4 regions of the Phosphitispora fastidiosa genome follow, and region 2 is predicted to be linked to each of the others. Evidence: riboswitches for the same ligand, from Rfam matches in the RefSeq annotation. Region 2 holds a riboswitch; each other region holds the start of a gene.
The links. A riboswitch is a leader RNA that binds a small molecule or an ion and turns the genes downstream of it on or off. The one in region 2 is predicted to bind cyclic di-GMP.
Positions count from the first base shown of each region.

Region 1: another riboswitch for cyclic di-GMP. It lies ahead of Ga0451573_RS08220 (HD-GYP domain-containing protein); the one in region 2 lies ahead of Ga0451573_RS00135 (aspartyl-phosphate phosphatase Spo0E family protein).
Region 3: another riboswitch for cyclic di-GMP. It lies ahead of Ga0451573_RS15625 (Flp family type IVb pilin); the one in region 2 lies ahead of Ga0451573_RS00135 (aspartyl-phosphate phosphatase Spo0E family protein).
Region 4: another riboswitch for cyclic di-GMP. It lies ahead of Ga0451573_RS16295 (hypothetical protein); the one in region 2 lies ahead of Ga0451573_RS00135 (aspartyl-phosphate phosphatase Spo0E family protein).

Region 1 is NZ_JAHHUL010000006.1:158,406-165,962, reverse strand. It holds gene Ga0451573_RS08230 (rhodanese-like domain-containing protein) at 1-439, shown strand, start outside; gene mutT (8-oxo-dGTP diphosphatase MutT) at 805-1,191, opposite strand; gene Ga0451573_RS08220 (HD-GYP domain-containing protein) at 1,216-2,349, opposite strand; cyclic di-GMP riboswitch class I at 2,444-2,526, opposite strand; gene Ga0451573_RS08215 (aspartyl-phosphate phosphatase Spo0E family protein) at 2,631-2,828, opposite strand; gene Ga0451573_RS08210 (cell division protein FtsA) at 2,977-5,154, opposite strand; gene Ga0451573_RS08205 (CheR family methyltransferase) at 5,212-5,988, opposite strand; gene Ga0451573_RS08200 (hypothetical protein) at 6,018-6,266, opposite strand; gene hemL (glutamate-1-semialdehyde 2,1-aminomutase) at 6,368-7,557, opposite strand, start outside.
Region 2 is NZ_JAHHUL010000001.1:20,352-27,908, reverse strand. It holds gene Ga0451573_RS00170 (MGDG synthase family glycosyltransferase) at 1-378, opposite strand, end outside; gene Ga0451573_RS20155 (RCKP-type rubredoxin-like domain-containing protein) at 375-494, opposite strand; gene Ga0451573_RS00165 (sulfite exporter TauE/SafE family protein) at 620-979, shown strand; gene Ga0451573_RS00160 (sulfite exporter TauE/SafE family protein) at 980-1,336, shown strand; gene Ga0451573_RS00155 (Fur family transcriptional regulator) at 1,656-2,096, opposite strand; gene Ga0451573_RS00150 (hypothetical protein) at 2,149-2,334, opposite strand; gene feoB (ferrous iron transport protein B) at 2,324-4,291, opposite strand; gene Ga0451573_RS00140 (FeoA family protein) at 4,327-4,548, opposite strand; gene Ga0451573_RS00135 (aspartyl-phosphate phosphatase Spo0E family protein) at 4,743-4,901, opposite strand; cyclic di-GMP riboswitch class I at 4,994-5,079, opposite strand; gene Ga0451573_RS00130 (VWA domain-containing protein) at 5,176-6,594, opposite strand; gene Ga0451573_RS00125 (AAA family ATPase) at 6,611-7,477, opposite strand.
Region 3 is NZ_JAHHUL010000019.1:78,275-85,831, forward strand. It holds gene Ga0451573_RS15600 (glycosyltransferase family 4 protein) at 1-1,032, shown strand, start outside; gene Ga0451573_RS15605 (phosphoglucomutase/phosphomannomutase family protein) at 1,486-2,907, shown strand; gene Ga0451573_RS15610 (sensor histidine kinase) at 3,021-4,184, shown strand; gene Ga0451573_RS15615 (response regulator) at 4,196-4,888, shown strand; cyclic di-GMP riboswitch class I at 5,049-5,134, shown strand; gene Ga0451573_RS15620 (glycosyltransferase family protein) at 5,328-5,852, shown strand; cyclic di-GMP riboswitch class I at 5,871-5,955, shown strand; gene Ga0451573_RS15625 (Flp family type IVb pilin) at 6,069-6,251, shown strand; gene Ga0451573_RS15630 (A24 family peptidase) at 6,457-6,987, shown strand; gene Ga0451573_RS15635 (TadE/TadG family type IV pilus assembly protein) at 6,993-7,409, shown strand; gene Ga0451573_RS15640 (pilus assembly protein TadG-related protein) at 7,414-7,557, shown strand, end outside.
Region 4 is NZ_JAHHUL010000021.1:52,549-60,105, forward strand. It holds gene Ga0451573_RS16280 (stalk domain-containing protein) at 1-176, opposite strand, end outside; gene Ga0451573_RS16285 (hypothetical protein) at 449-664, shown strand; gene Ga0451573_RS16290 (hypothetical protein) at 818-1,135, shown strand; gene Ga0451573_RS16295 (hypothetical protein) at 1,108-1,521, opposite strand; cyclic di-GMP riboswitch class I at 1,668-1,754, opposite strand; gene Ga0451573_RS16300 (hypothetical protein) at 1,938-2,153, shown strand; gene Ga0451573_RS16305 (DUF2726 domain-containing protein) at 2,166-2,684, opposite strand; gene Ga0451573_RS16310 (EAL and HDOD domain-containing protein) at 2,711-3,928, opposite strand; gene Ga0451573_RS16315 (MoaD/ThiS family protein) at 4,154-4,471, shown strand; gene Ga0451573_RS16320 (mismatch-specific DNA-glycosylase) at 4,491-5,501, opposite strand; gene Ga0451573_RS16325 (metal-dependent hydrolase) at 5,599-6,282, shown strand; gene Ga0451573_RS16330 (Fur family transcriptional regulator) at 6,365-6,775, opposite strand; gene bshA (N-acetyl-alpha-D-glucosaminyl L-malate synthase BshA) at 6,976-7,557, opposite strand, start outside.

The DNA.
Region 1 (7,557 bases), on a different contig from region 2:
AGTTAACACCGGCGCTCAGACTCCTGAAGAAATCATTATCGCAGCTACCGATGCCTACCTGTCCGCAGGCAGAGGACCTACAGTAAGTCCTCAGGAAATTGATGAAAAAGTTATCAAGGGTGGAGATGACAGCTACTTCCTCCTCAGCATCCAGAAGCCTGAAGACTATGCCAAAGGCCATGTTCCGGGAGCAATTAATATCCCTTATGGCGCTATTGCCAAGGAAGAAAACCTGAAGAAACTTCCTACCGATAAGAAGATTGTTGTTATCTGCTACACCGGTCACACCGCAAGCTATACCTCAATGTTCCTCAACCAGCTCGGTTATGAATCTTATGTCCTCAAGTTCGGTACTATGGGCTGGAATGACAAAACTGAAGGAATGGGCGCTGTTAAAGCCTTTACCAAATCACCTGGATTTGAGACAGTCGCCAACTAATAAAATAGCTTACCAAAATACAAGCGGGTGTCCCATAATGGGACACCTTTTCTTTTGGCCTATAAAATTGAAGGGAGGGGCAGATATAATTCCTCCACGATGGCAACGATTCCGCTTGTTTGCGGCTCCCGCTTACGCGGATTGCCGACAAGCGGACATCAGTCTCATCGTTCCGGAACCATATCTGCCCCTCCCTAATTCATAGGCCTAATCCAGAGCGGGTGCCCCATTTGGGACACCCGCTCTATTATTACTTGGCTTTACTATTTTTCACTTGTGTTGTTGAATAGGGGTAGATGTGTTCCGCAAGGCCGAATACATCTACCCCTATCCAGATTACAATTGAAAAATAATAAGCCCAGGTTTTACTGACCCAGCAACTTCCGCACAACCGGGATATCTGCCGGGGCAAATTCATATCCCATCATTTCCTCAGGGTCAGCCCACTTCCAGTCCTGGCAGTCGATGCAGGACGGCTGGCCGCCCTTTAGGCTGCAAAGGTAGCAGAGCAGGATAACCTGCCTGTCCTCATAGATGTGGGAGACGACCTTGAAAATATCTCCCACTTCAACATTAATGTCAAGCTCCTCCTTGATTTCTCTTATCAGGCAGGCTTCGGGATCTTCTCCCTGCTCTACCTTGCCTCCGGGGAACTCCCATTTCATCCCCTGGTGAGAGCCTTTTTTCCTTTGGGCAATGAGGAACTTACCATTATTTTCTATAATTGCTGCCGTGACAACCAGTATTTTCATGGTTTTGCGGTAATCTCCTTCCGCCTACGAATTTACAACCTTTTGCCCCTGATTATAGATAACCCCAAGTTCATCGGCAAATCCACTGTCATCCTGCAGCGCCCTTGCTATATTCAGGCCGGTTTCTTTAACTAATTCAATTTCCTGAACGTAATCAGGACCGGCAGGAATTTTATTGCTATCGGTAAGTATCCTCACCACAGGCTTCTCTGGGTGAATGCGCCTATTGCATACAACAAGCCCTATCTCACCCGAGCTAAGCTCCACCAAAGAACCGGCAGCATACCGGGCGACATTTTGCAGAAAAAGCTCCATTAATGAGCTGTCTATTTTCAGCCCTGCTTCTTCATTCATCAGTTCTATAGCCTCACAGGTGCTGTAAGCCTTCCGGTGTTTCCGCTCACTGGTAAGGGCATCAAACAGGTCAGCAATGGCTGCAATCCTGGCAAATTCACAGATGTCAGTATTCTTTAGGGCTCTCGGGTAACCAGTACCATCTATGCGTTCATGATGCTGAAAAGCAACATGTGCTGCCAGCAGGTTAACATCTTTCTGGTCTCTCAGGAGGTTAAAACCTTTGATGCTGTGCTGCTGCATTTGACTGAATTCTTCGGGCGAAAGCCGGCCCGGTTTTTCCACCACCTTGGGATCAACATACATGGACCCGATATCGTGCATAACTGCCCCCACTCCCAGGTCCCGCAACTGAACCTCGTTATAGTTTAAGGCCAGACCGATGCGCAGTGACAGGATACATACATTCAGGCAGTGGGCATACAGGTAACTGTCATAAGAGCGGATATCACAAAATTCAAAAAGCAGCTGCCTGTTCTGCAGAACCTCGTCTGCCAGCCTGTTTACCAGATCCTTAATCAGTTTGGTATCTACCTTTTGGTACTTTTTAGCCTCTTCAAAAACCCTTCGCAATGTTATAATCCCGTCTAATCTTGTACTGTCAGAAACTACATCGGGGAACTCGATGTCCCGGCAAAAACCGTCAATAATAATGATTGTCGGGTAACCCAGGGCCTGCAGCCTTTTGGCATATGCAGGGTTAAGTTCACTCCCGGCAGAAAGCAAGACGCTCCCATTGGCTGAATAAAGACTTTTCCCCAAAATCATCCCTGACTGCAGCTTGCTTACAGATATTTTGCGCATAGACCTGCCCCCTCTCCTGTCATTTTCGTCACTTTCGTCATTTTAGGAAATAAAAATTCCGCCTTGCTTGCCGGAAAAGCAGACGGATCAGTTTTTCGGCAGCCTGGCTGTCATAGCAAAAGCTTTAGACCCATGGCTTTGCGTCCCTAACTTTCGGTAGGTTTGCCTTTACGGTAAAAAAATATGCGGTTAGCTTATTATATTTATACGTTACAAGCCAATGTAAACAGGGTGTCCGGTAAAGAAATATTAATCCCAATTGAGCAACTGTATCAAAAGCCCTAATTATAATAATTATTAAATAATGTTGTACTGATAAAACAGTTATATCTTTTCATATACTCTACTATCAAACAGTCAATTTCACAGCTCTTGTTGTACACATCCGGGTCATTTAGACCCTTATTCTTTACCAAACTGTACATTTCTCTCTGTTTTTCCCGGATCTTTTTCCGGAATTCCCGACGGTTTGTCCACATTTTCATCTCTCCCACACTTTATTGTGGTTGGATTGTTAATCTGTCCCAAACTGTGTTTTTTTTATGTTTTCTTCTAGGAATTATTGCAAATATCCTTCAGAGAAAATGTCGAATACCGTCAAATCGAAATTTTTTTTCCAAAATATTATTATTTCCATTCTAATAATACATTGTCACCATCTTTAAGTGGCGTTGTAAATTCAGCGGAGCTCCCGTTAACTTTTAGTTCAAGTCTCATTCCGGTTTCGGGAGGTATTAACTGAAGATTGGTCCGTGTCAGTACATCTGTAAGAATAGCATCCACCCCAGGAATTTCTACCGTTTCATTATTAACCGTGACAATAGTAAACCTGGGGACATTAGATTCGTCCTCACCTGCCGGATCTACTGTCTCTGCATGCTCTACTGTCTCTGCATACTCTACTGTCTCTGCATGCTCTGCCGTCTCTGCATGCTCTGCAAGCTCCGCCGCTTTCATTGGCTCTGCCGCAGTATCCGGCTCAGTTTGGATATCGCCGGTATCATCTCCTGGAACAGGCTCAACGTTTGGCATTGGTTCACCGGTCGGTATTGGTTCAGCAGCCCTTTCCAGGATTATGTCATCCCCGTCATTAACTTCAGCCATGGAATCAACCAAACGCTCGTTAATATATATGTAGCAATCGTCACCGGAATCAGCACAGCCCGCTATTTCCAGGACCTCTGTCACAGTCCTGGGTAAATAATGGACTACCCTGGCATTATCCACGAGCTCTTCGTGGTAGGCCGCAGGTTTACCGTTCATAGTAATCACCGGGTTAATCACAAAAGGTTCGCTGTTAACAGAAATATTCAAAGCAAAGATGTGGGGCACCAGATCGTAAATGTGTCCCCGGGCGTTTTCACCATCCCGGGCCTCAACAAATTCTATGATATCATTATGTTTTACCGGGACATCAATGGTAACGTCTTCCCCGTTCAGCCGGATAACTGCCGGTTTGCCTCTGCCGCCTTTGATGATCTTTAAATCTCCGTTGACCGTCAAAGTAAGGGCCATTCCCAGCCGCGGTTGTGTCTTGCGCATACTGATGCCTGCTGCCAGCAGGGCATCGGCCACTGTACCCCGGTTGACCTCAAAAAGCCGGATCTGCCGGTCATTAACCATCACCTTGGCAAACCCAAGGCCCTTATGTTCATATGCTGTCACAGCTATTCCAATTGGAGTTACGGCCTCAGGCCCCATCAGTTCCTGGGTACCGAACACCTCTGCAATCGCCTCCCGGCCCCTGACTGCCACTCTCTGCCTGGTAAGCCCAATATTGTCTGCCAGCATATCCTTTAATAGAGGAGTAAGGCTTCCTCCGCCAATACAAATAACGGCCTGCGGGGTCTTTCCGTTAAGTTCAATTATTTTATCACTTATCTGTTTCGTTAAATCCTGGACAGCTTCTCCGACAATATCAAGAACCTCCCTGGCGGAAACAGTATGCTCAATTCCCAGGACATCGGTAAAACCAATGTCACTGTTATCCTGCAGGGACCGCTTAATCCTCTCTGCCGTGTTAAAATCAAGCAGGTATATTTCAGAAATCTTCTCTGTTATTTCATCACCGGCTACCGGAACCATTCCGTAACCGGCTATGGACCCATCGTCGGTAATAGCAATATCCGAAGTTCCGGCCCCTATATCAACAAGTGCAATATTTAGCTGTCTCATACTGGGCGGCACCACCACCGCACTTGCGGCAATAGGCTCCAGGGTCAGGCTGGCCATTTCCAAACCTGCCTGCTGCAAAGCAGCAAAGAGAGAATCGACAACAACCCTGGGCAGAAAAGTTGCAATAACCTCAACACTCATATTCCTGCCCTTCTGACTGTATAAGCTGCCGATTTTATAGCCATCCAGCTCATAATAAACTACACTGTAGCCGACACAGTGATAATTCAGGGACTCTGCTGTCTGGGTATCTTCCTCATTTGCCAAACGGCTTTGAGCTTCCTGTACCGCCTGAAGTTCAAGCCTGAGGATATCATCCCGGTGTATCTCCCGGAATTCTGGAATATCTGCACTCACATTAAGCCTTGTAGTCTTCAGAGCCCTTCCTGCGGCTGCCACAGCAGCCTGTTTAAGGGTCTGGCCAAGTCTGTTCTCAAGCTTGTCCTTAATCGCCTTAATTGATTCGGCCACCTGTTCAATATCATGTATCTGTCCGTCAATCATAGCCCTGTTTTGGTGCTCCCTTTGTTCTGCTGCCAAAATTTCAAGACCTTTGGTTGTCTCCTGCATGATGACACCGGTAATTGACCTGGTGCCGATATCCAGGGCAAAAATTGTTTCACCAGACATAATTTAACCCCCCTCTCCGTTAAGGGCAAATTGAAATCATTGTTTGATTACCTTTCCTCAGTCACCTTTCTTGTAGAAAAAAGATGATACAAGAGAAAAGCCAATTTCCCTGGCCTGAAATATCTGTTCGGTACTCCCTGTAAAAAGGATTCCATTTTGTTTCAATCCGGTATAAAACTTCCGGTAAAGCTGGGCCTTACTTTCCTCTGTAAAATAGATAACCACATTCCGGCACAGAATCAAATCAAAATTTCTGTCAAAAGCATCTGTCAAAAGGTTGTGTTTCATAAAATTGACTCTTTTTTTTACTTCATCTTTTATTTTGAAGTTGCTGCCTTCCTTAGTAAAATTCCCATTAATATAATTCTGAGGCAGATTCAGGACAGCCTTATCATTATATACTCCCGTCCTGGCTTTGTTTAGCACCTCGTCATCAACATCGGTGGCCAGCATAGTGAAGTTTATATGGGGAAAACGGTTCATCATCACCATAGTTAGGGTATAGGGCTCTTCACCGGTGGAACACCCCGCGCTCCATATTTTCAACGACCGGGACGCCTGAATCAGTTCAGGCAGAATCTTTTCTTCCAGGACCTGCCACTGAGAAGGGTTCCTGTAGAATTCTGATACATTAATAGTTAATGTATCAAGAAACTTCCTCCAATGGGCTATTTCTTTTTCCAGCAGACCCAGATATATGCCGTAATCAGTGATTTTCAGACTCCGCATCAGACTGTTGATACGCCTCTCCATCTGGGGACGTTTGTAACCGGTTAAATCCAGACCTTTTTTTCTCCGTAAGCCATCCAGAAATGTTTCATATGCATCCGCCATAGTGTTCTACCTCTCTGCACAATAAATTATTACTTTACCGGTTCAACATTATTTGGTATATGACACTTATTACAGAAGTTTTCCTTGGTATGGCTGAACTTTTTACTGTGGCAGTCCAGGCAAAATCTCTCAGGGTCCCCGCGGCGTTCCGTAATCACACCGTGTTCCTTCATCCACTCCTCAGGGTTCCCGTGTTGAGTCCGGTTGATATTAAAATAAATAACAAACACCAAGGCCACTGCAAGCAGAATTGTGATAAGGTTCTTCCTGTTTACCACCCTACCCACTCCTTACCAATTTTTAATTATTCGACAAAAATTAACGTTTTTCCTCTCTTTTTTTGAAATATCTCCCTCTTTAGGAGTAATTTTTTAATCTTCTATAAGACTTCACGAAAGGCCTCAGAAGCCGCAGCAACTGTCCGGTCAATGTCTGCATCAGTATGGGCCAGGGAGACAAAGGCTGCCTCAAACTGTGACGGCGCCAGGTAAATACCCTTTTCCAGCATGATCCTGAAGAAGGCAGCAAATTTGTTGGTATCAGAGCTGCAGGCAGTCGCGAAATCGGTCACCTGCTCACCGGTGAAAAAGGTACATACCATTGAGCCGACCCTGTTAAAGGAGGCAACAGCGCCGGCCTTATCTGCCGCATCAGCAAGTCCTGCTGCCAGCCGGGAAGCCTTTTTCTCCAGTTCGTCATAGATACCGGGTTTTTGCAGTTGTTTTAAGGTAACCAGCCCTGCTGTCATTGCCAGGGGGTTCCCTGACAGGGTACCGGCCTGGTAAATGGGGCCTGAGGGAGCAATCCTTGACATGATTTCCTGTCTTCCGCCATAGGCGCCTACCGGGAGACCGCCTCCGATAACCTTACCCAGGCAGGTCAGGTCAGGCTCAATGCCAAAACGCAGCTGAGCTCCGCCATAGGCCACCCTGAACCCTGTCATTACTTCATCAAATATCAGCAGGGCGCCATATTTCCCCGTTATTTCCCGGAGTCCTTCCAGAAATCCGGGTTGGGGCGGGACGACTCCCATATTGCCGGCTACCGGCTCTACGATAACGGCCGCAATGTCCTCACCCTCTATTTCAAATATCTTTTTTACTGTGTCCAGGTTATTAAACTGGGCCGTAATTGTGTTCACAGCGATATTCTCCGGCACCCCCGGGCTGGTGGGGACTCCAAGAGTCAGCGCTCCTGAACCTGCCTTAATAAGCAGGGAATCGGCATGTCCATGATAACAACCCTCAAACTTGACTATCTTGTTCCTCCCGGTATATCCCCGGGCAGCCCTTAAGGCGCTCATTGTAGCCTCTGTTCCTGAATTAACCATCCTGACCATATCCATAGCCGGAAAGGCAGCAATAATGGTTTTAGCCATTTCAGTCTCCAGTTCGGTTGGCGCTCCATAGCTGGTTCCTTTATCCAGGTATGCTTTGAGGGCCGCAACAACCTCAGGATGCTGGTGTCCGAGAATCATGGGGCCCCAAGACCCTACATAGTCTATGTACTCATTTCCGTCAGCATCATAAATTTTGGAGCCATTGGCTTTCTCGATGAAAACAGGGTCGT
Region 2 (7,557 bases):
CCCATATTTTGATTTAATTATTGACAGTATTCCGGCGGGAAATGCATGAGTGCAAACCATCACCTGGGGGTCAAACTCTTTAATCAGTTTCTCCATCTTTGAGGAAACAAGTTTTGAAAGTATCTGATTCAGGTCAATAAACTTGTCCCCTGCTTCAGCCTGATTATATAAATACCCCCATATTTTGGGGTTGAATTTGAGGGACTCCATGTAGCTTCCCGCAATGACCTTGTTAAGTACAGGATTGATGTATTTGAAGGTATCAACGGTCATGGTCCTACAGTCAGGGAAGCGTAACGTAACTTCCCTGGCTGTGGCTTCAGCTGCAAGATCGTGGCCTGACCCGATAGAAACCGAAAAAAAGAGAACTCTTTTCATTTGTTGTTTTCTTCTTTCTTTGCGAAAGAATCATTAGAACCGCATTCGGGACACTTTTTCGGTTTACACCTGGTTTCTTTAGTAAAACCGCAGTTTGCACATACAAAAACTGCCATTTTAAAACCTCCTAAAAATAATTGATTTCTTGTTATAATATACCACAATTTTACCTGAGTCAAAAGGAGGAATAGGTAAAATAATAACTTCTGAATCACAAAAATTAATCTGTCACAGGTGGAATATGAAACATATTAGTCTTCTGCTTCTCATCGGGATAGGAATTATAACCGGTTTGATAAATGGCCTTCTGGGAATTGGCGGAGGGACAATTCTAATTCCGGCAATGGTTAGTTTGATGGGGATAGCCCAGCACCAAGCCCATGGAACATCACTCGCTGTCATTCTGCCGACAACTGTTGCCAGCTGTTTAATTTATGGGCTGAATGATGACCTTAACCTTAGGCTTACCATGCAGGTAGTAGCGGGAGGCGTAGTTGGCGGCTACCTGGGGGCAAAATTGATGAACAGAATTCCGGCCCGAAAACTGAGACAGTTTTTCGGTGTTTTCATGTTTTTGGCCGGGCTGAGGATGATGTTTTAAATGATTGTGACAATCATCGGATTTTTTGCCGGAATACTGAGCGGACTTGCAGTCGGCGGCGGCACTCTGCTGGTCCCTGCTTTGGTGTTCCTGACCGGGATTACCCAGCATACTGCCCAGGGTGTCTCCCTGTTGTCATTTGTGCCAACATCCATTGTGGCTGTTATTACCCACTACCGGCAGGGCAATGTACGGCCACGGCTGGCAGGTTATCTGGCCATTGGCACAGTGGCAGGAGCGCTGCTGGGCGCTATGATAGCAGTAAGGATTCCTGCCCCCGCTCTGCAGCGGATTTTTGGTATTTTTTTGATGGCAATGGGTTTTTACGAGTTCTTTTACAAAAGCCGGGATGAATAGAGTCTGACTGTGCCTCTTCTTTAGAGGCAGTCAGACTGCTGACAAAGTCAATAATATTGAACTGTAAAATGCTATAAGACAGGGGTAGATGTGTTCCGTAGGGCGGAGTCTGTCGTCCGTCCGGCCCACGACCGCAAAGCGGGAGCGGTTGCCGGCGGAGATGTCTGGGGGTCCCCCCGATCCGTCGAAGCCCCGGCTTTCTGAAAGGCCGGGGTTCGGTAACGGATTGGGGGCCCCGCCCGAGGAATTCATCTACCCCTGTTCATGTTACATTTTTATTATCAAAAAATATGGGGTATGTCAACAAGCTTACTGCCTCTCATTTAGAGGCAGTACACTTTTCACAGTAACCATAAAATTTAAGCTGGTGGTCCACAATCCTGAACCTGCTTTTTTTCTCAATAGCTGATTCCAATGATTCCAGCAGGTCGTCTCCAAACTCCATTACTTTCCCACACGAGAGACATATCAGGTGGTGGTGGTGATGAACTTCAGAGGTGCAGAATTCGTATCTGCTGCGACCGTCGCCAAAATCCATTTTTTGAAGGATATCAAGTTCCGCAAAGAGGTCCAGGGTACGATAGACCGTGGCCAGTCCTATCTCCGGATTGTTTTGTTTAACCATTCCATAGATATCTTCAGCGCTCAGGTGCTTTTCGAGACTTCTGGTAAAGGCCTCCATTATAATCCTTCTTTGAGGGGTTAATTTATATTCCCGGTCACACAGCTTTTGTTTTAAGGTCTCAAGTGAGAACTCCATACAATCACACCTCAACCTAATTATATTTTAAATAGCGCAGTTTTGCAATAATTTAACATTTATCTGCACACCCGCTGCAGTTTCCCCCACACCCCAGCTTGACGATAGATGAAAAACACCTGGGACATTTCAGGCTTTTGGGGGCGCTGATTTTATTCCCACATGTTGGGCATTCGATTGCGTCGTCAGCCTTTTTGTTTTTGCTCTCTTTATTGTTACCTTTAGTTTTATCGCCCATAGTTTATTCCTTCTGATGTTAATTTTGGTTTTCTGACAAAAATTTTCGTGAGCAGCAGAACAGCCACCAGGACTAAAACCAAGCCGATAATTACAGCATATACAGACCCGGTGACCTGGTAAACCTGATTTAGGGAACCACCGATGATGAAGGCCAGGAATAAAACACCGGACCACATAATAAATCCTTCCCGCCGGCTGCGTTCTTTAAATATAATCAGAGTTGAGGCTATACAGGGCACAAAAAGGGTAATTGTGACCAGGCCGATTACAGTCTGAAATTCATTCAGACCCAGGTTGTACAGCCCCGCTGCGCCAAAATCACGCCTGACAAAACCCATAATAAAAATAGTTGCCGATTCCTTCGGCATCCCCAGCCAGCCAACAGTAACCGGCTGCAGCAGTCTCTGCAGCATTTCCAGCAAACCCGTTACCTGCAGGATTCCTATCAGGAGAGCGCCTCCTGCAAAGAGCGGTGTTGCCTCCAAGACAAAGTGATATGATTTTGTAACTGTTTTCTTGAGTACATTCTCAATCCTGGGCATCCTTAATGGCGGCAGGTCAATCAAAAGGTCTGTCGACTCACCCGGTAAAAACCTGTTAAGCAGTGTACCTGTAACAATAAGCACAGTCAGGATGGAAATAACATAGAGGGCAACCAACACCCCGTCTAAGGAACTAATCAAACCCGCAATAACTGCTAGCTGAGCTGAACACGGGATAGCCAGCGCCAGCAGAAACACAGCAATCCGCCGCTCTCTTTCCGAACCCAGAACTCTGGTTACAATAGTAGCCAGGGTAACACATCCAAAACCGAGAATGATGGGAATTACAGCCCGCCCGTTCAATCCGATTCCAGATAGAGCCCGGTCTGTAAGGGCAGCTATTCTGGGAAGGTAACCGGAATCTTCAAATGCAGAAAGTACCAGATAAAATCCAAAAACAAGGGGTAACAGGAGTCCGAGTATATATGTTACGGTCATTGTCAAAACACCAAATTCACCAATAAGAATTGTACCCAGTACAGAACTTTCATTGAAATACTGTCCAACCAAGGATCTGATAAAAGGTTCGTATTTACCCTGCATCAGGGTTTCTTCGGTAAAGCCGACAATATCACCGGCAATAAAAACACCAATAAATTTATACATTAAATACAGACAAAATGCCAGAATCGGTATTCCGGTAACAGGCTTAATCATCATTCTGCCCAAGATTGTACCAATTCCCGAATTATTGCAGCCTTCTGAGACAACATGTCCCACTATATCATTTACCCTGGCCCTTCTGTTAAGGTAAATTTCCTCCCTTTCAGAACCCGGGGCAATTCCATGCCGTTCTGCTACTACGGAATCTCCCTCCAGTATCAGAAGAGCCTCTCCCTGGTTGGCAACCCGGTCATGGAGTTCATGTAACTTGCTATGAAGCCCGATGTCAATATGGCCTGAGCGGGCGCTGCATATTTTCCCTTTGAGCTCATCCATGCCCATTTGCTTTACAGCTACGGTTTGGATAACGGGAACACCCAGCAGGTCTTCCAAAAGATCAGTATCAATCTTTCTTCCCTGTTTCTCTGCTTCGTCAAGCATATTCAGGGCAACTACCACTGGGACACCTGTATCTATTATCTGTTGGGTCAGGAAAAGATCCCGTTCCAGGTGGACTGCATCTACGATATCGATTACAACATCAGCCTCAAGGATAATATCCCGGGCAATTCTTTCCTCATCATTAAATGATGAGATGCCATAAACTCCAGGAGTGTCAATGATAACATCATTTCCGTATCTTCCGTGGGAAATCTCAAGAGTTGTGCCAGGGTAGTTGGATACATCAACATATAATCCTGTCAGAGCATTGAAAAATACTGATTTACCAACATTGGGATTACCGGCTAAAACGATTTTTCTTGAATCTGGCGGAATATTAATTTTAACACCGCTATCATGACAATGCATAATATTTCAAATCTCCTTTGCTGTCACATAATATGTCAACTGATAAGTTCCACTGCAATCTGTCGTGCCAGCCTCCTGCCGATGGCAATTTCCTGGTTGTTCTTCTGCACCACAACCGGACCTGCAGGCACAACTTCAGCACAACAAACGATCTCCCCTTCAGAAATCCCGAACCTGATTGCCTGTGCTCTGATATCACTATTGCCGATACCGGTAATTCTTACCTTATGTCCCTTTTTACATTTATCCAGGTTCATACTCCGTTCCCCCCATTTTTTAATATGATGTTTTCTACTGATAATTACTTTTTACTGAGAAGCATTTTTCACTGAGAAGTATTTTCCACTGAGAAGTATTCTCATTTCCAAGTATAGATTATGATTAGCTAATAGTCAATATGTTTATAATAAAACTTCTGTTGATTTTGCAAAAAAAAATAGGCCTGATTGGCCTATCCCTTGGAATCACCAAGTTTCATGAATTGCACGATCATATTGTCAATAATGCAACTCTGCTGATAAATTTCGGGGTCACTTAAAATGTTGTTTTTTTCTTCCGCCAAGGTATTGAGTTCCCGCTGCATTTTTTCGATCTCCTGCACAAGATCCACTAAGGACTCCTCCTTCCCCTTTGCCGCCACCTATCAAAACATAAATTAACCGGTATCGATCATCAGATACCGGACCAAAGGTGAAGCAGCACTTCGGTAACCCGGCTGTCATAGCTTTTGTAGCTTTAGACCCGCAGTTTTGCGCCCCCAGTTTTCACTGGTTTTGCCATTTCGATACTCATATTAAATTTTATCGCTTTACATATAAAATTATACCAGAAGATTTCCAATTGTTGTGTCGTAATGTGTCGATAGACTCGAAAAATATTTCACATTATATAATTTTTCTGGCTACCCTGTCTAATTGCTCCAAATTCCGGCATTCGAATACCTGGTCACACAATCCTCCGTAAAGTGATATCAGGCTGTCTTCCTTGTCCCAGCTTTCAACAGGTTCCGGGTTCAGCCAGATAGTTTTTCTGACTTCCTGACACATATTCCGGAAGCAGTCTGCATGATCCCTGTGATAATTGTTGCGGGCATCCCCGATAATAACCAGAGTAGTCTTTTTATTAAGAATCTCAAGATACTTCTCATTAAAATCAATAAACATCTGGCCATAATCAGAGAATGCTGTTTTGGAGAATCTGGCCAGATTATAGATGTCTTTAATCCCATCTTCAATTTCTCTGTTCTGAAAATATCCGGTTACTTCGTCAGGAGTATCCACAAAAACAAATGACCTCACATGAAGATACCTGCTCTGAATGGAATAGACAAGCTGGAGGATAAACTCACTGAATATTTTCACTGAACCTGACAGGTCAAAGAGGACAACAAATTCCGGCCTTGTAGGATAGTGGTCGCGATAGGCAGGCTTTATTGGTACACCTCCATATGACATTGATCTTCTGATAGTCCCGGCCAGGTCAATCCGTCCCCTTTTTGACCGTTTTTGTCGAAACGACACTCTTGAGGCTAATTTATGCGCTATTTTACTTATTTTTTTTCTTATTTCTGCTGTCTGTTGGGAAGAAAGTCTGTAAAAATCCAGCTGATTAATATTTTCTCTGATTAAAACTGTTTCCAGCGCATCTGAGCCAAGTTCAATGATTAATTTTTTTTCCAGCTCCAGGTAAAGCATATCTTCAAGGTTTTTTAAGCGTTCCTGCCAAACCAACCAGGTTTTTTCATCCAGTTCACTCGCTGTATTTTCCAGTTTATATATGCCCATGTTCCATTCCAGAAATACTTTAACCTGTCTGATGGCATTTTTCATGTCCTCCAGGTCGTCTTCTTCCAGCCTGCCGAGGCCTGCAACCCCCTTTTTAACCAATGCGGACATTTCTTCAGGGACACCTGCCTGAATGACCTGGATGAAGTTATCAACTGCCGCGGAAGCCAGTCCCCTGCCCTGTCCAAATCCGGTGGTTCTCCCTTTGCTCATTCCCGGAACAATGTCGTTTCCCTGACAGGTGGTTTTCGGATTAGCTGGAACCAACGGGCCAAACCTGCTGCAGTTATCATGGCGGGCACTCATAAATTCAGGGTTGAAGTAATATTCAAATATCTTTTCAAATATGCGCATATCTGTCTGCACTTTTATCATTGTTGCCGAAATGGCATTAAAAAAATTAACCCTGTCAATTCCGGTTAGGGTAATTGCCTTCAAGGCTTCGGTAACCTCTGCATGCGAGACCCTTATCCCGGCCTTTCTCAGGAGTACGGCAAACTGAAGAATAGCTTTATCCAATTTGTTTCACCCGGCTTTATTCCGGCAGAAGACCGCTTATTCGTTCTTCAACCTTTTTAATATCCTGCTGGTATTTCAAAAGAATATTGACTGTATTCATAACAAGTTCCTCATTTAAAGAGTCCGCCCCCAGCAAGACCAAGGTCCGTGCCCAGTCAAGGGTTTCGGAAATGCTGGGAGACTTTTTGAGGACCATCTTCCTCAGTGACTGTACGAATTCCACGATTTTCTCAGCCAGAATGCCATTTATTTCCGGCACTTTTATTCTCACTATAGCCAGTTCACGCTCCAGAGAAGGGTAATCAATATATAAATGGATACACCGTCTTTTCAGGGCATCACTGAACTCCCGGTAGTTGTTGCTGGTCAATACAACAATAGGGATAGACCTTGCTTTAACTGTACCCAGCTCCGGAATGGATACCTGATAATCAGAGAGCGCCTCTAATAGAAAACTTTCAAACTCCTCGTCACTCTTGTCCAGTTCGTCAACCAGTAAGACAACGGTATTTTCTGCCTTTAACGCCTGCAGCAGCGGTCTGGCAAGGAAAAATTCTTCCGAAAAAATATTGGCCTTGGTTTCTTCCCAAGTCTTTTCGGTAAGGTGGTTTGCCTGGATGCGAAGCAGTTGTTTCTGGTAATTCCATTCAAAAAGCGCCTTTGATTCATCTAACCCTTCATAGCACTGGAGCCTGATAAGGCCGGTATCCAGTGCGCCGGCTGCGGCTTTGGCCAGTTCTGTTTTCCCAACACCTGCAGGGCCTTCGATAAGAAGTGGTTTTTGCAGCTTAACTGCTAAAAATACAGCGGTGGCTGCCCTGTAATTAATTAGATAATTCTGTTTGGTCAGTCTCTCTTTAACATCTTCTATCGACCCAAACAATTGACGACACCTCTCCTCATAACAATCAGCTATATAGAAAAATAAACCACTAACCTTTTGGTTAGTGGGATGTGTAACTA
Region 3 (7,557 bases), on a different contig from region 2:
GTTACCCCTGTTATCCGGAAACTGGCATTTCGGCTTGGCGCAGTAGACCGGCCTGATGCCAGGAAGGTTCACTCGAGGTTGATGCCGCGTATGGGAGGGCTGGCAGTATATCTTGCTTTTACTGTTACGGTACTTATCATGGGAGATCTAACCGATTCCATGAAGGGGCTGCTTATCGGCGGAACTCTGATAATGCTGCTGGGATTGGTTGATGATATCAAGGATATTTCGCCAAGGGTTAAGCTTTTGGGACAGATTATTGCAGCAGCTGTGCTGGTGGCTTTCGGGATTCAGGTTGACTTCATCACAAATCCATGGGGCGGCACTTTTAGCCTGACACATTTCGGGATTAATTTCGGCATTCCGTTAACCATATTGTGGATTGTGGGGATAACCAATGCCGTCAATCTGATAGATGGCCTCGATGGCCTGGCCGGCGGCCTGGCTTCAATTGCAGCCCTGACCCTGGCGGTTGTGGGATGGGTCAATGGCCAGATGTGGATAGTACTTCCTGCGGTTATTTTAAGCGCCGCTGTGATAGGTTTCCTCAAGTATAATTTTTACCCGGCAAAAATATTCCTTGGGGATTCAGGGAGCCTTTTCTTAGGTTTTATGCTGGCAGGCATGTCTGTAATTGGCCTGACCAAACAGGCTGCCATGTTTTCAGTATTTGTCCCTGTTTTAATTTTTGGGATTCCCATATTTGACACACTGTTCGCTATTCTCAGGAGATATATCAACAACCAGCCGATATTTTCAGCAGATAAGGAACATTTACACCACAGGCTGCTGGCAATCGGGCTTTCCCACAGGCAGACAGTACTGGCAATTTACCTGGTCAGCTGCTTGCTGGGTGGCAGTGCGGTAATGATGACCTTCATGACCAGTGAACAGGCTTTTGCGGCATTTATCGGAATTACCCTGCTGGTGCTGATCGGCGCCAACCGGGTGGGTGTCCTCAGAACAAGGGCGGGACGCCGGGCACAGCGTCAATATATTGAAACTGAGAATAAATCAAATTACGGAGCATAATGTTAAGAGCATAAAATGTTACACAGTATGATAGAAAGCGGGCTGATGCCTGCTTTTTTTGTACTACAGGAAATTACCGTTTTGCAGGGTTGTGGATAATTTCCTTAATAATGGGGGTTATAGGGGGTATGCCCCCTATTCTCCGGGGGTAACAGGAGCGAAGCGACGTCATAGGGGGCTGGCCCCCTTTGAACAAGAAAATTGACATCGAAGATAAATTTGACGAAGTCAATTTTCTTGTTGAATGGCGGAATGGATGGACTTTCAGGCATAATCAGCTTCACAGATACGAATAATGATTGTTGAGTATAGCAATTATCAAATAAGCAATATAAAATGGGTAAATATAAACAGGAAGAAACTTTTGGTTCCCCAAAAGGAAATATTTGTACATATACAGAAATAGAATATAAAGGTCTGTTTTTTGGAATTCCGAAATAAGGGGGACAGGTAATGTCAAAAATCAAATTTGGAACAGATGGTTGGAGAGAGATTATCGCCAGGGAATTTACCTTTGAGAATGTCAAGTTTGTATCCCAGGCCATTGCGGATTATGTGTCCGGCCATGGGATGTCCGGGCGCGGTGTGGTTATCGGTTATGATAACAGGTTCCTTTCAGAACACTTTGCCAGGGCAGTTGCCGAGGTGTTATGTGGAAATGGGGTCAAAGTCTGGATGACCGGGAGGGCTACACCTACTCCGGTGACTGCTTTTGCGGTGAAACACCTTCAGGCTGCCGGGGCGGTTATGCTTACTGCCAGCCATAACCCGCCGGAATATAATGGGATTAAATTTATTCCGGAGTATGCGGGGCCTGCGCTGCCATATATCACAGACGAGATTGAACGACATCTCGAAATGGTTACCGGGAAAGGGAGATTTACCGAAATACCTTATGATAAAGCGGTTCAGCAGGGACTGGCTGTCGATATAGATCCATTTGATGACTACATTGCACACCTGAAGACGGTAGTTGACCTGGAAGCTATTCGCCGGGCAGGTCTTAAGGTCATTGTTGACCCTATGTATGGGGCGGGGATCGGATACCTGTCCCGGGTTCTCGAAGAGGCCGGCTGTCGGGTGGAGGTTATTCACGGCTACCGGGACCCGCTTTTTGGGGGCTCTATGCCAGAGCCCTCTGCCAGCGTTCTGACTGAACTCCGGGACCGGGTGGTTTCTTCCGGGGCTGATTTGGGGCTGGCAATGGACGGGGATGCCGACCGTTTTGGCATTATTGACAGTGATGGAACATACATAATTGCTAACAAGGTTCTCTACCTCCTATATTACCACTTGATTAATTTCCGCGGGCTTAAGGGACCGGTTGCCCGATCTGTGGCCACTACCCATATGTTAGATAAAATAGCCGCTCACTACGGGCTTGAAGTTGACGAGACTCCGGTTGGTTTTAAATATATCGGTGAATCTATGATGAAGAGAGGCAGTATTTTAGGTGGCGAAGAAAGCGGCGGCATGAGTATGACCGGACACATTCCGGAAAAAGACGGGATTCTGGCTGCTGCCCTGATTGCTGAGCTGGTAGCGGTGGAAAAGCTGCCGGTGCGGGAGATATTGCAGAAGCTGGAAAAGGAGTTTGGAATCCTCATTAGCCAGAGACTGGATATCAGGACAACTGCGGAAAATAAGGAAAAAGTACTCACAACCTTACAGGGACTAGCTCCCAGGGAAATTGCCGGGAAAGCAGTAACCCGGACTGTGGCCGTTGATGGGAAGAAGTTTATCCTGGAGGACGGCAGCTGGGTTCTGATAAGAGCTTCAGGAACAGAGCCTCTGTTCAGAATTTATGTGGAAACAGAGAATGAGGCAAAGGTGAAGCTAATACAGACTGCTACCAGAGAAATGCTGGGGTTGTAAGCAGAGAGGGGCTGTAACGGCTCCTCTTTTTTAGTTAAGTTTACCATGGGAAGGGCTTCCTGTTTGCAGGATTTTAGAAAAATATATCGAATTTTGCTATAAGGAGGTATATTATGACTAATGTTGGCGGCAGTGGGAGTCCTTTTGAGCTGACGGCTCTTGACACAGTAATAAAAGAGACCATGAGGACTTTGGGTGCGGGCAGGGAACAGTTATTTGCCGTGGCCGAAAATGCCCGCAGCGAATGTTCGCGGATTAAGAACAGCATGGCAGAAACAAATAGCCAGTTGGCGGCTCTTAATTCGGAACTGGCAGCAGCTCAAAAAGAGGAAAGAATCGTCCAGGAACGGGTAGCCCTGGTTACCGGAGCTTTTGAAAGGCATTCCGAGGCAGAGATTAAAGCTGCCTATGAGGAGGTCAGGGAACTGCAGGTCAGGCTGACCCTGTTAAAAGAGCGGAGGGACCAACTGCTGCACAAAAAGGAGGACTTTGAAACCAGCAGGCAAAATCTCCAGCAAACGGCAGAAAAGGCTGAAAATATGGTTTCACAGGTTGGCGTTGTCATGGATTTCATCGGGGGGAACCTGAGAGATATAAATATTAAGCTGGAAAGCCTGCAGCAGCGTCAGCAGATGGGTCTGCAGATAGTAAAGGCCCAGGAAGAGGAACGCAAGCGGGTTGCCAGGGAAATTCATGACGGTCCGGCTCAGTCTATGGCGAATGTTGTCCTCCGGATGGAATTTTGTGAAAAACTGATGGAAGTTGAGCCGGCCAAAGTGAGCCAGGAGTTGCAGGAGCTGAAGGGTATTGTGCGCAGTAACCTTCAGGATATGCGGAAAATCATTTTTGACCTGCGCCCGATGGCTCTTGATGATTTGGGTGTGATTCCGGCTCTGAAAAGATATATTGAAGATTTTCGCGAAAAAAACGATATAGATATAGAGATGAATTTTTTTGGGAAAGAGGCCAGGCTGGAACCTGTTTTGGAAATTGCCCTGTTCCGCCTGATTCAGGAGGCCCTAAACAATGTTGTAAAACATGCCCACGCCTCAAAAGTGAAGGTTGTTGTGGAATTGGATAATGAACTGGTGAGAGCATTTGTTGAGGATAACGGGATAGGTTTTGACCTGAATGATTACCACGCCAATCAGACCGGAAACAATTTTGGACTGGTTAGTATGAGAGAGCGAACCGACCTTCTTGGTGGGGAGATGAAGCTTGAGACTAAACTGGGTAAGGGAACAAAGGTCTATTTTGTAGTTCCGGTAGCCAGGTAGGAGGAGGTTATATGGACCGGGTCAGGGTTCTGATTGCTGATGACCATCCGCTAATCCGCCAGGGGCTTGTCAAGGTTATAAGGCTTGACCCGTCACTTGATGTTGTCGGTGAAGCGGCTGATGGAGAAGAGGTCATCGAAAAAGCTGCACAATTAAGCCCTCACATTATCATCATGGATATTAACATGCCTAGGATGGATGGTCTTGAAGCTACAAAGCAAATTAAACAAAGGTTCCCCGATATCAAGGTGGTTGCGCTTACTGTTGAAGACAGCGAGCAAAAGGTAGTTGAGGTTATCCGGGCGGGGGTCAGTGGCTATATACTCAAGGATGTTGATCCAGATGCCCTGGCCTCAACCATTAAGGCAGTGTATAAAGGGGAGATGGTGGTCCACCCGGGGATTACGGCAATGCTCTGCAGGGAACTGGGCCAGGAAAGCAGTGAAGCAGAGCGGAACTATGGGCCATGCGGCCTTGCTTCACGGTGTCCGGGGGGCAGCCTGGATGTCAGCCTTACTGCGAGAGAGGTGCAGATATTGAAATACATTGCCAGCGGCGTACATAACAAGGATATTGCCAGCCACCTTTTTATCAGTGAGAAAACGGTGAAAAATCATATTACGAGCATCTTCAGGAAACTGAACGTAGAAGACAGGACCCAGGCGGTAATATCTGCAGTTAAATTGAAGCTAGTCAGTCTTTAGGCGGCAAATGCAATAACAGGGTGAAATAAATTTATAGTGAAAAAAATTTATAGTGAAGGAAAATTATTTTCTAAGAAAAAATTAGAAAAAAGTGTGGACAAGTTTGGTAAAATATAGTATTATAAAATAAATTAGTTGTGTGAATTTAATATAGCATCTCTGTCGATAATAGCAAAACCGCCGAAAGACGGTGACGCAAAGCTATGGGTCTAAGGTGTCTGACACTATGACTGCCAAGCTGCCGAAAAAGAGCCGGGGTAACTATACCTTTCTCTTGACTGCAGTTTGGAGAAAGGTTTTTGTTCTTTCCACTGCCTTTAATAGTTCGGTTCCCAAAATAATAAAGGGGGACGCCCCTGTTTATCACTTATCTGATTAGCGGCTGAGACCTTTCTTTCATAAGATGGTGTGAGGAATAATCTTATGAGAGGTGAAAACAATGCACCTTGGCTGGTTAATTGGGGCAACCGTACTGTTAATTGTTATATATTGTTTCACAATTTATACACGGACGGTGGTGATGTGCAAGAAGTCAGGGAACAGTAAAGGTTTTCAAAAGACAAGTTTGGTATTGATGGTGAGGAATCAGGAAGGCATTATCGAAGGCCTGGTACGTGAAATTTTTGCATACGGCTATCTTATTCCAATTGAGGTTGTGGTTTTTGATTTTGGGTCTGCCGATAAGACCGGCCTGATTCTGGAACGGCTGGCAAGGGACTACCCGGGTCTAAGGTTTTTTGCCTGCTGTGGGGAAGAAAAAGGTGTCCCCAAAAAGGTAATGGATTTGTGTCACAGTGATATTGTTTATTGTTTTAATTTGACGAGTTCGGTAAACTACAGTTTGATTATCAGAACGGTTGAGTCGATACTGGGGGGTACTAAAATGAGTTTATATAGGACCACGGTCCTATATAAAAATAAGACCCAGGGTCGATGTACAGTTAGTAGAAATGTGTTAAAATAAAACTGAAAATGATACCTTCAGTGAAAAAGGCAAAGCCGTTGAAAGACGGCGGCGCAAAGCCATGGGTCTAAGGTGGTAACACTATGATCGCCAGGCTGCCAAAGGGGGGAGTGTATAAAAAGCAACCCTTCTCTACAGGCAGTGTGGAGAAGGGTTTTATGTTTTGGTTAAAACAAGGACGGAATAAATCAAAAAAAATTGAGGGAGGTAATAATTATGTTATCAATGGTTAAAAGATTGTGGAGTGAAGAAAGAGGCCAAGGCATGACCGAGTACGGACTGATTTTGGCGCTAATTGTAATTGGTGTTATCGCTGTTTTAATTACCATGGGCGACACTCTGATAGAAAAATTTACAGCAATCAGTGATGGCCTGAACGGAACTGCACCGACTCCTTAAGATAATTTGTACCGGGGCGGTGGACAATCCACTGCCCCATCCTCTATTCAACGGTGACGTAAAGGTATGGGCCCAAAGTGAAATATTACTATGGTACCGCTGCCGGGATGGAGTGGTCATAAAGAAGATATGGTTACGTGTATTAAAAATGACAGGCCCTACTTTTTCAGCAAGTAGGGCCTGTTTTCGAAAAGGGTTGATGCCATTGACAGTTCAGGTTACCAACCTGATAGATATTGCTGTAGCAGCTATTGTAATAATATCTGTTTACACGGACCTAAAGGAACGAAAAATTTACAATGTAGTAATATTGTCCGGGGTGCTTGCCGGGCTGTTGCTTAATTTACTGAATGACGGTAGCAGTGGTGTCCTATTCAGCCTGAAGGGCCTGGGAGCAGGTATGGCTTTGCTTTTTATTCCCTTTGTGCTCGGCGGGTTTGGGGCAGGGGATGTAAAGCTGCTTGGTGCCATAGGGGCAATGAAAGGAACAGTATTTGTATGCAAGGCGTTTTTGGCTACCGGGATTGCAGGGGGGGTTCTGGCTGTCTGTGTATTGATTAAGCAGAAAAGGTTGTTTGCAACACTAAAACGTATCGGAACAAGTTTTTTAGTCTTAGTTACCAGTGTTTTTAAAGTGAATACCCTGAAAAACCTGGATAAAGCCGAATTCCACGAATCCCTGCCATACGGCTTAGCAATTGGAATTGGTACGTTGGCAGCGTACCTGGTGGGGTGATGAAAATGTTATGGTTCCATGATTTTCGTAGAAATCAGCGGGGCCAGGCCGTTGTAGAAATGGCTTTGGTACTGCCAATTCTTCTTATGTTGATTTTTGGTATTGTAGAGTTTGGTCGTATATTGAATACCTACATGATAGTAACAAATCTATCACGTGAAGGAGCCAGAGAAGGCGCTGTAGGGGGAACCGATACGGAAATTGTTAATGCTGTGGAAAGCGGTACTAATGCTGATCAGTTTGATACTGCTTCCATGGGCATAGCAATTGATCCCCCGGCCACCTTGAGTGGAAGACCACGGGGTAGTGCCGTTAAGGTTACTGTGTCATATCCAGTGGATATAATTGCTCCAATAATTGGACCGATTATAGGAGACCCTTTTGTTGTTACCTCCCAGACAACTATGCGAGTGGAGGGGTGACGGTATGGATATGTTCAGAAGGATGATAACCGGGGAAAATGGAAATGTTGTCGTTATTTCTGCGATAATATTCACAGTGCTGCTGGGGTTTGTAGCGCTGGCGGTTGATGGAGGGCTCCTTTATCTGGAATTCACCAGGGTGGCCCGT
Region 4 (7,557 bases), on a different contig from region 2:
ATTATAGGGTTATCAATTATAGGATTATCAATTATTAATGAGGGATCCTCGATGATTGGATCATACTTTATAGGAAAGGTAAGAGCCGCTGATACAGGTGTGAAAAAGAACATATTACATAACATTATGCCTGAAACCAGTAATGTACAAAGAGACATCTGTCTCTGTTTCATCATCACACCCCCTTTCCGAACAGTTTTCTACAGAAAAAACAAATCTGCACTTAAAGTCATTGTACTATTTTGATAAGTATAAATGCTATCAAGATATTGCGATTGTTTTTGTGGATATTGCTGTGTTTTTATGAATATTGGGTATTGTTTTTGTAATAATTACTGTGTTCTCCCCGCCAGGCGCGTATGCTGACAGGAATGCATATTTACCGCCCACATTTTACATTATATGTTTAAGGTTATATTTCTAAAGAAAACTTAGAGGAGGATTGAAGATGCCAGAATACATTGTGCAAGTGAACCAGGATAACAGTATTGACATTCCGCCGGCAGTAAGGGACAGGCTCGCCCTGGAACCAGGGGACAAGATTGTGATGAGATTCGATAATGCGGCAGAACACGTGGTAATGGGAAAACTTCCTATGGAAGCGGCTGAAAAGGCTCGGGAACTGGAGGGAAGGCAGGGAAAAACAATAAAAATAAGCCCGTAATCCGGGTTATCGGGGGTGTGCCCCCTTTGAACAAGAAAATTGACACCGAAGATAACTTTTTCGGAGTCAGTTTTCTTGTTTTTCAGTCAATGTAAAGGAAATATTGCCAGCCTGACGAACAGATAGATTATAGAAACCTTGGGGGGCTATCACATGTCATCTGTTCAGAAAAAAAACTGTTTGAAATGGGAGAACTCAAAATTGTATCCGGTTATTTCACCTGAAGGAGAACTTCTTGGTCACGGCCGCCTTGTTGATGACCGTTATATCAGGCTATTCAATCACCTGATGTCAACAGGCCGGCCCCCCAGACCAGTTAAAAAGCCCATTGAACTCTCAATATACCCGGTGCTTGCTGAAGATGGCCGGGTTGTGGGGGAAGTACCTCTGATCAACAGGAGTTATATCCTGGCAAACAGGTTTACGGTGAGCCATTATATTAATTATGAGGTGGAAGGCGAGATAACCTGATTTTCTACCTCGGCTGATTCCCCATAGATCTTATTGTATGCTATATCCCAGCGTTTTCTGGTTAGCACTTCAGTTTTGGGTTCATCCTGTTCATAATAATATATTGCATAAATATCCCCCGTATCCTGATTCATAAACATCCTGGCTGTTGCTTCATCAATGTTTTCACCGACAACCCAGTACAGGACCCGGTATCCCTTAACAACATCAAGCATATGAACACGGAGGACCTGTTTATAGAGACTGAGTATACTTTCCTGGTTTTTCATCAACTCAAACCACTTTTTTGTCACCGACCGCCTTACCGTATTCCCACAACTGTCGGGAATCTCAAGCTGAATCCTTTCCCCAAACAGGGTATCCCAGATTCCTACCGAAAAATGCATACATATCCCTCCCTATGTTAACTTTAAGTCAGCATAGCACTTCACCATATCTTTATTACGCTAATGCGTACTATTTTAAGTCGGTGAGCCGCTATAAGAAAATAACAACCCCTTTTTTCGCCATGAATAAAGGGGTAATTCGCTTGAGCGGCAACCTGGCAGTCCTAGTGAAAAATCACCTTAGACCCATGGCTTTGCGTCCCCGGCTTTCGCTGGGTTTGCCAAAATATTAACTTGTTTCTTATTTCTCCTTAATTCTCATTTCAACATTAATTCTCATTTTCCTGCCAAACGGCTCAAAATACGGTTTTCAGGGGTTAAAATGCGGTTTTTAGGGGTTAAAATGCAGCAAGTAACAAGTGAATACTGCCGCGAATATAATGTGTTGAGTGAAGGGCTGAAAGGGGGCTAATAATATGAATAAAATCGATGGCTATAAGAAATTCATTGTTGCCCTGCTTACCTTGATAGTACTAACATTGCATACATTCTTCGGTAAAAACCTTAATCTGGACGTAAATGCAGCAGCTGATGCAATAATTGGCGCAGTAAGTGTAGGGTATATGATCGCCCAGGCAGTTCATGACATATTTAAGGAGAAATCAAAGATTCATATGCTTACAGGAAAATAAAGAAGAGGGGGTTCAACCCCCCTCTTTTCCCTTAGAATTTAGCAGCGGTTCTAATTTAGCAGCTAATTCGTCTTCCCCTAATCCGGAAACGTCAATACTGAGGACGATCAGTCCGACCTGCTTCAGCACCTTTTCAACAAAATCATCTTTTTCAATTTTGGCATCCTTTTGAGCGGAATCATCCAGCTGAATTACTGCCAGCGGCTCCAAGCTGTCTGCCTTACAGACTGCGAAGTCGACATACCTGTAATTAATCCGGTTCCAGAAGCTCAACCAGTTATCGGTACCCCTTGGTATCTCCACCAGACTGGGAAGCCCGACCCGGGGAAATACAGTGCATTGATACCTGGCTGATATGTTCTTTAGTTTAATGTAAGCATCCCTTTCCACATCACTTAACAGGCTGTCACGTATTTCATAAACATCTTCATCTGTATTCCCTTCCTGGGCTATAGTATTCGCCCGGTTATTAATTTTGACCAGATAAACTGTTGCTGCCAGTACCACCAGCAGTAAAACATACCCTGCCATACAGTCCCTCCTAATAATAATAAAATTTAAATTCCTATTTGATTAAAACCATTAGCCCATTCCAGAGACATCATATAAAATCGGGGGATCTCTTTTTCATCCAGGTCTATCCGGGATGCAAAATAAGAAAACCTCTCCCAGTCACCCTTTTCATATGATACAGTCAGTTCAAAAATCTCCCTGTAGCGATGCTGTTCACCCAACAAGGCTTTTTTAATATCGTCAGAGACCGGAAGTTCAGCTAAAATTTTTGCCATCGGCCTGCCAATAAGGGCATCAATCATGGAGAACATGCCAACCAGAAACATATCCGAACTCCGGTCCGCTAAACCGCATTTCTGTCCGATCAATTCGCCAAACCGAGCCCTGATAATTGAACTGGTCAGTATTTCATTAGGTTTATCTTCGACCATGCCTTTTAATGCAATTAATGACAGCCATTTTTTAATTTCCCGTATCCCAAGCATCACCAGAGCATGCTTAATCGAAGTTATTTTACTTCTGAAACCAAAGGCGGCTGAATTAATGTACCTGAGCAGCTTATAGGACAAGGAAACGTCACGTCTCATAATATTGTCTATTCTGTCAAAATCCAGGTCCGGCCTGTTAATCTCCTGCAGCAGTTGAAGATAGTTCATCTTGTTGGCTGGGATATCCTTCCCGGATATGATTACCGGTTTGCTGAAAAAGTACCCCTGAAAATATGTAAATCCAATTTCCAAAGCCTGTTCAAAATCCCTGATGGTTTCAACTTTTTCCGCCAGAAATTCCACCTTTCTGTCCCCGCACTTACGTATCAGGTTCTTCCGTTCCTGAGGCGGGGTCCCCAGAAAATCAATCTTAATAATATCCACAATATCCATAAGTGGTTCATAAATGGAATCACACACAAAATCGTCCAGAACCAGCATGTATCCCAGTTCTTTAAGCCTTTTGCATGCCGCCACAATCTCTTTGTTTCTCCTGACGTGTTCCAAAATCTCAACAGCTATCAGGTTGTTGGGCAGATTCGCGGCGACCTCATTTTTCAGCAGGTTCTCGGTAAAATTGATAAATGCCCTCTTACCACCTGTAAGTGACTCCAACCCAAAAAGCAGGAAACTGTTGGCGATAACCTCTGAGGTCGCATGGTCTCCATCGGGATCGTTATAAAAGTTGTCTGTTCCCATGCGATATAGAAGTTCATAGGCAAATACCTGCTGCTGCCTATTAAATATCGGCTGCCGGGCTACGAATACATCCATAGTTTTCCCCTCCTGGATGCTTTTCTTGCCATATTCTTATTTAATTCTACATCAGACTACAATTTTCCTTCTCTGTTAAGTTACTACAACTGTTAACAATTTATTTCCCGGCAGTACCACATTCTTGTTAAAATCAGTTTTTCCTGATATGATAACTTTAGGTATAGTTATCCACAAATCTAAACTATGATTCCACATAATAATTTTTTTTGGAGGATTGCTAAAATGAAAACAAATGAGCTGGACTCTCCACAAAATCAAACTGTTGAAATCCGCGCCTTTAATTTCCTGAAAAAATTTTTTGATGAACGCGGTTGGTCCTTCCCCCATTACCTTAAACTTGACAAAGAATGCTCTGCAAAGGAACTGGCCCAAACCCTGGAGCTTCCGGCTGAAATGATTGAAGCTGTCTTTATCAACGGAAAAGCCTATCAGCCTGAGGAAGGAGTGGTAAAACCAGGGGACCGGGTAGCCTTTATCCCGCCCGGGACTCCCGGACCTTACAGGGTGCTCCTGGGCATAAAAAAGCTGCCCAATAATTAAAGTGCTCCAGACAGCGCCGTTACTCTTTAACCTCGGCCAGCCAAATTTCATTCATTAAATGGGCAAGTACGCGAAGTGTGCCGTCATAATGCCCAAGAATCTGCTGGTATTTCGGGTGAAATGTCAGATTGCGCAGATGACGGAAATCATGCAGTATTTCTCTCTGCTGCCCGGATACCAATCCCTTCGAATAGAGATAATTAATTTTATCTCTTAACACCGGATAACTGCCTTTTCTTTTTACCCGCGCCCCCCCGAAAACCTCATACTTTTCCGATATTAACGCCTCCAGGCTCTTTAAGGCTTGTTCCACAGCAACAGTGCAGAATGGGTAATATAGGTATCCATAAGCAAACAGAGCCTTGGCAATTTCAAATATATTCTTAATGTGTAAAGGAATATTGGAATGAAGTTCAATATCACTTACTGCCCTGATAAAATCTTTTTCAGTGGTCCTGGTCACGACTCCTGTGACAAAATCGATATTCTCCATTAATTTGCATATCTCATCAGGCTCAAAATAGTTGTTCACACTGACCCTGGAAAAACAGGAACCCACACTGTCAGCAAGCAACTGCCACCATTTCTCATCCCAGTACTTATGGGCATTGGCAGAAGTAGAAGGGGCGACAAAAATCCTTGTGGTCCCAACAGTTATGGTTTGAAAGCCGTAATCAATATCACGTTTTCCGCAAAAACTCTTAGCAGCCTTTTTTCCGTTAAAACATAGTATTTGCGGGTTATATTTTTTTATTTTATTTATGAGTTCATCACGGTTAAAATTGTAATCTGTAAGCCCTATCCCGTACAAACTTACATCCCTGTAACACCCCGGATCTATCCTGAATGGGGTCAGGCAGGTCCGGTGCAGAATGTCCCAGAACTTATTCCCCGGACCACTGAAATAGTTGTCGTCTGTTGAGATTGTTTCACCCATAACATTGGCACAAAATAATATCTTCATGTTGTCTTTAAGGACATCAGGCAACACTGGTATCCGCTCCCGTATCCGCGCAAAATATAATTTCATGTTCTATCCTGCCCCACAGTCGGCAACAATAAACTTGCTAACCCATGCAATTACTGATACTCTTAAGGAAAATCTATGCAAATGGAGGCTGAGAAAAATGATTATAGAATTCCTGGGGCATGCCTGTTTTATGCTGAAGACAGAAAAAACAGCTATGATTATTGACCCCTACCTGAGAGACAATCCCCAGGCTTCCGCAAAGCCTGATGATATCAGGACAGACTGGGTCCTGGTAACCCACGGGCACAGCGACCATCTGGGCGATGCTGTAGAAATCGCCCGGAATAATGATGCCACTGTTGTTACGATCACCGAGGTGGCCCGTTATTGTGAACAAAGGGGGGCCAAAACTCATGCTATGTATATCGGAGGCAAATACAACTTTGGAGAGTTCACCATAAAAATGACCCTCGCCCTTCATGGCAGCTCAATAGGCGTCAATCCTATTGAATACCTTGGTCAGCCCTGTGGTTTCCTAATTTTCATTGAAGGCAGGACGATTTATTATTCAGGAGACACCGGCCTTTTTGGGGATATGGAACTAATCGGAAGGCTGCATCCCATCGACCTCGCAATACTGCCGATTGGAGACAATTACACGATGGGTCCTGAAGATGCCCTGGAAGCGGTTAAACTTTTGCAGCCAAAACAGGTCATCCCGGCCCATTATAATACCTGGGATATAATCTCTCAGGACCCTGAAAAATTTAAAGCTGCGGTTGATCTGGAAACCAAAGTACCTGTTACAATTCTGCATCCAGGGGATTCGTTACGGTATTAATCAAATATTCAAGAAAAAAAGATAAGCCAAGAGTAATGGTACTATACTCCTGGCTTTATTATTTATTTGCTCTGATACATATTTACATCGAAGAAGATGAAGATAACAAAGCCTTGCAATCATTACACAGACCATAAAATTCCATCCGATGGTTTTTCACATCAAAACCGGTTGTTTCTCTAACTAGCTTATCAAGTCCCTCATAAACAGGAATTTTAACATTAAAAAGCTGATGGCACTTTTCACAGTAAAAGTGGTAGTGATTTTCCGCATGACCGTCGTAACGACTGTATGTACTGCCATAGTTTAATTCCAGAATATGTCCCGAGTCCCTGAGCACATTCAAATTACGGTATACCGTTCCCAGACTGATATCAGGAACTAATTTTCTGGCCTGTTCATAAACCCAGTCGGCTGACGGATGGCAGTCGGCGTTTCGCAGAATGTCCAAAATTACCTTTTTCTGCTTAGTCATCCTCGTTGCTTTGCTCACTTTCTTCTCTCCCTCCTAATGTTACCATATTCATTGTTTTCGGAATTTTCTAAAAATTTAAATAGCAATAACTGTAGCAATAACTCTGCTTATATAACTCGATATTAGTATAACTTTTTTTGGTAAATCAGTCAACCTGTTCTCCCCTGTTTTTTTGGCTAATTTATATGTTTATGGCGATTGTTTTATTAAATGTATATTTATGGCGAAAATTTAGCCGAAACCCTTTCATAGACTTTTTCGTACTGCTGAATAATTGTTTCCATCCGGAAAGCCTCCCGGGCATGTTTTTGGGCGTTTTCAGACATTTCACCCCACCTGGTCGCACTGCCAAGGAGTTCAACTGCTTTCACAGCCATAAGTTCGGCCTCACCCACCGGAAGCATAAATCCGGTAACACCCTCTTTAATTACTTCCGGCAGTCCCCCCGCCATAGAAGCAATAACCGGCACCCCGCAGGCCATGGCTTCAAGAGCTGCCAGGCCAAAGCTCTCTTTTTCCGAAGGCAGCAGGCAGATATCGGATATCGACAACAGTTCTACGACCCGCTGTTGTTTTCCCAGGAAATGAACCCTGTCGTTGAGTCTAAGGGCCGCCACCTGCTGATGGACAGCCTGCGCTTCTGGACCGTCTCCGACCATCAGCAGCCTGCTGGGTATTTTTCTGTTAATATGGTCAAATACATTAATGACATCTTTAAGTCTCTTAACCGGTCTAAAATTGGATATATGAATAAGAACTTTTTCTCCTGCACCGGAATACTTCTGTTTCAGTCTTGGTAC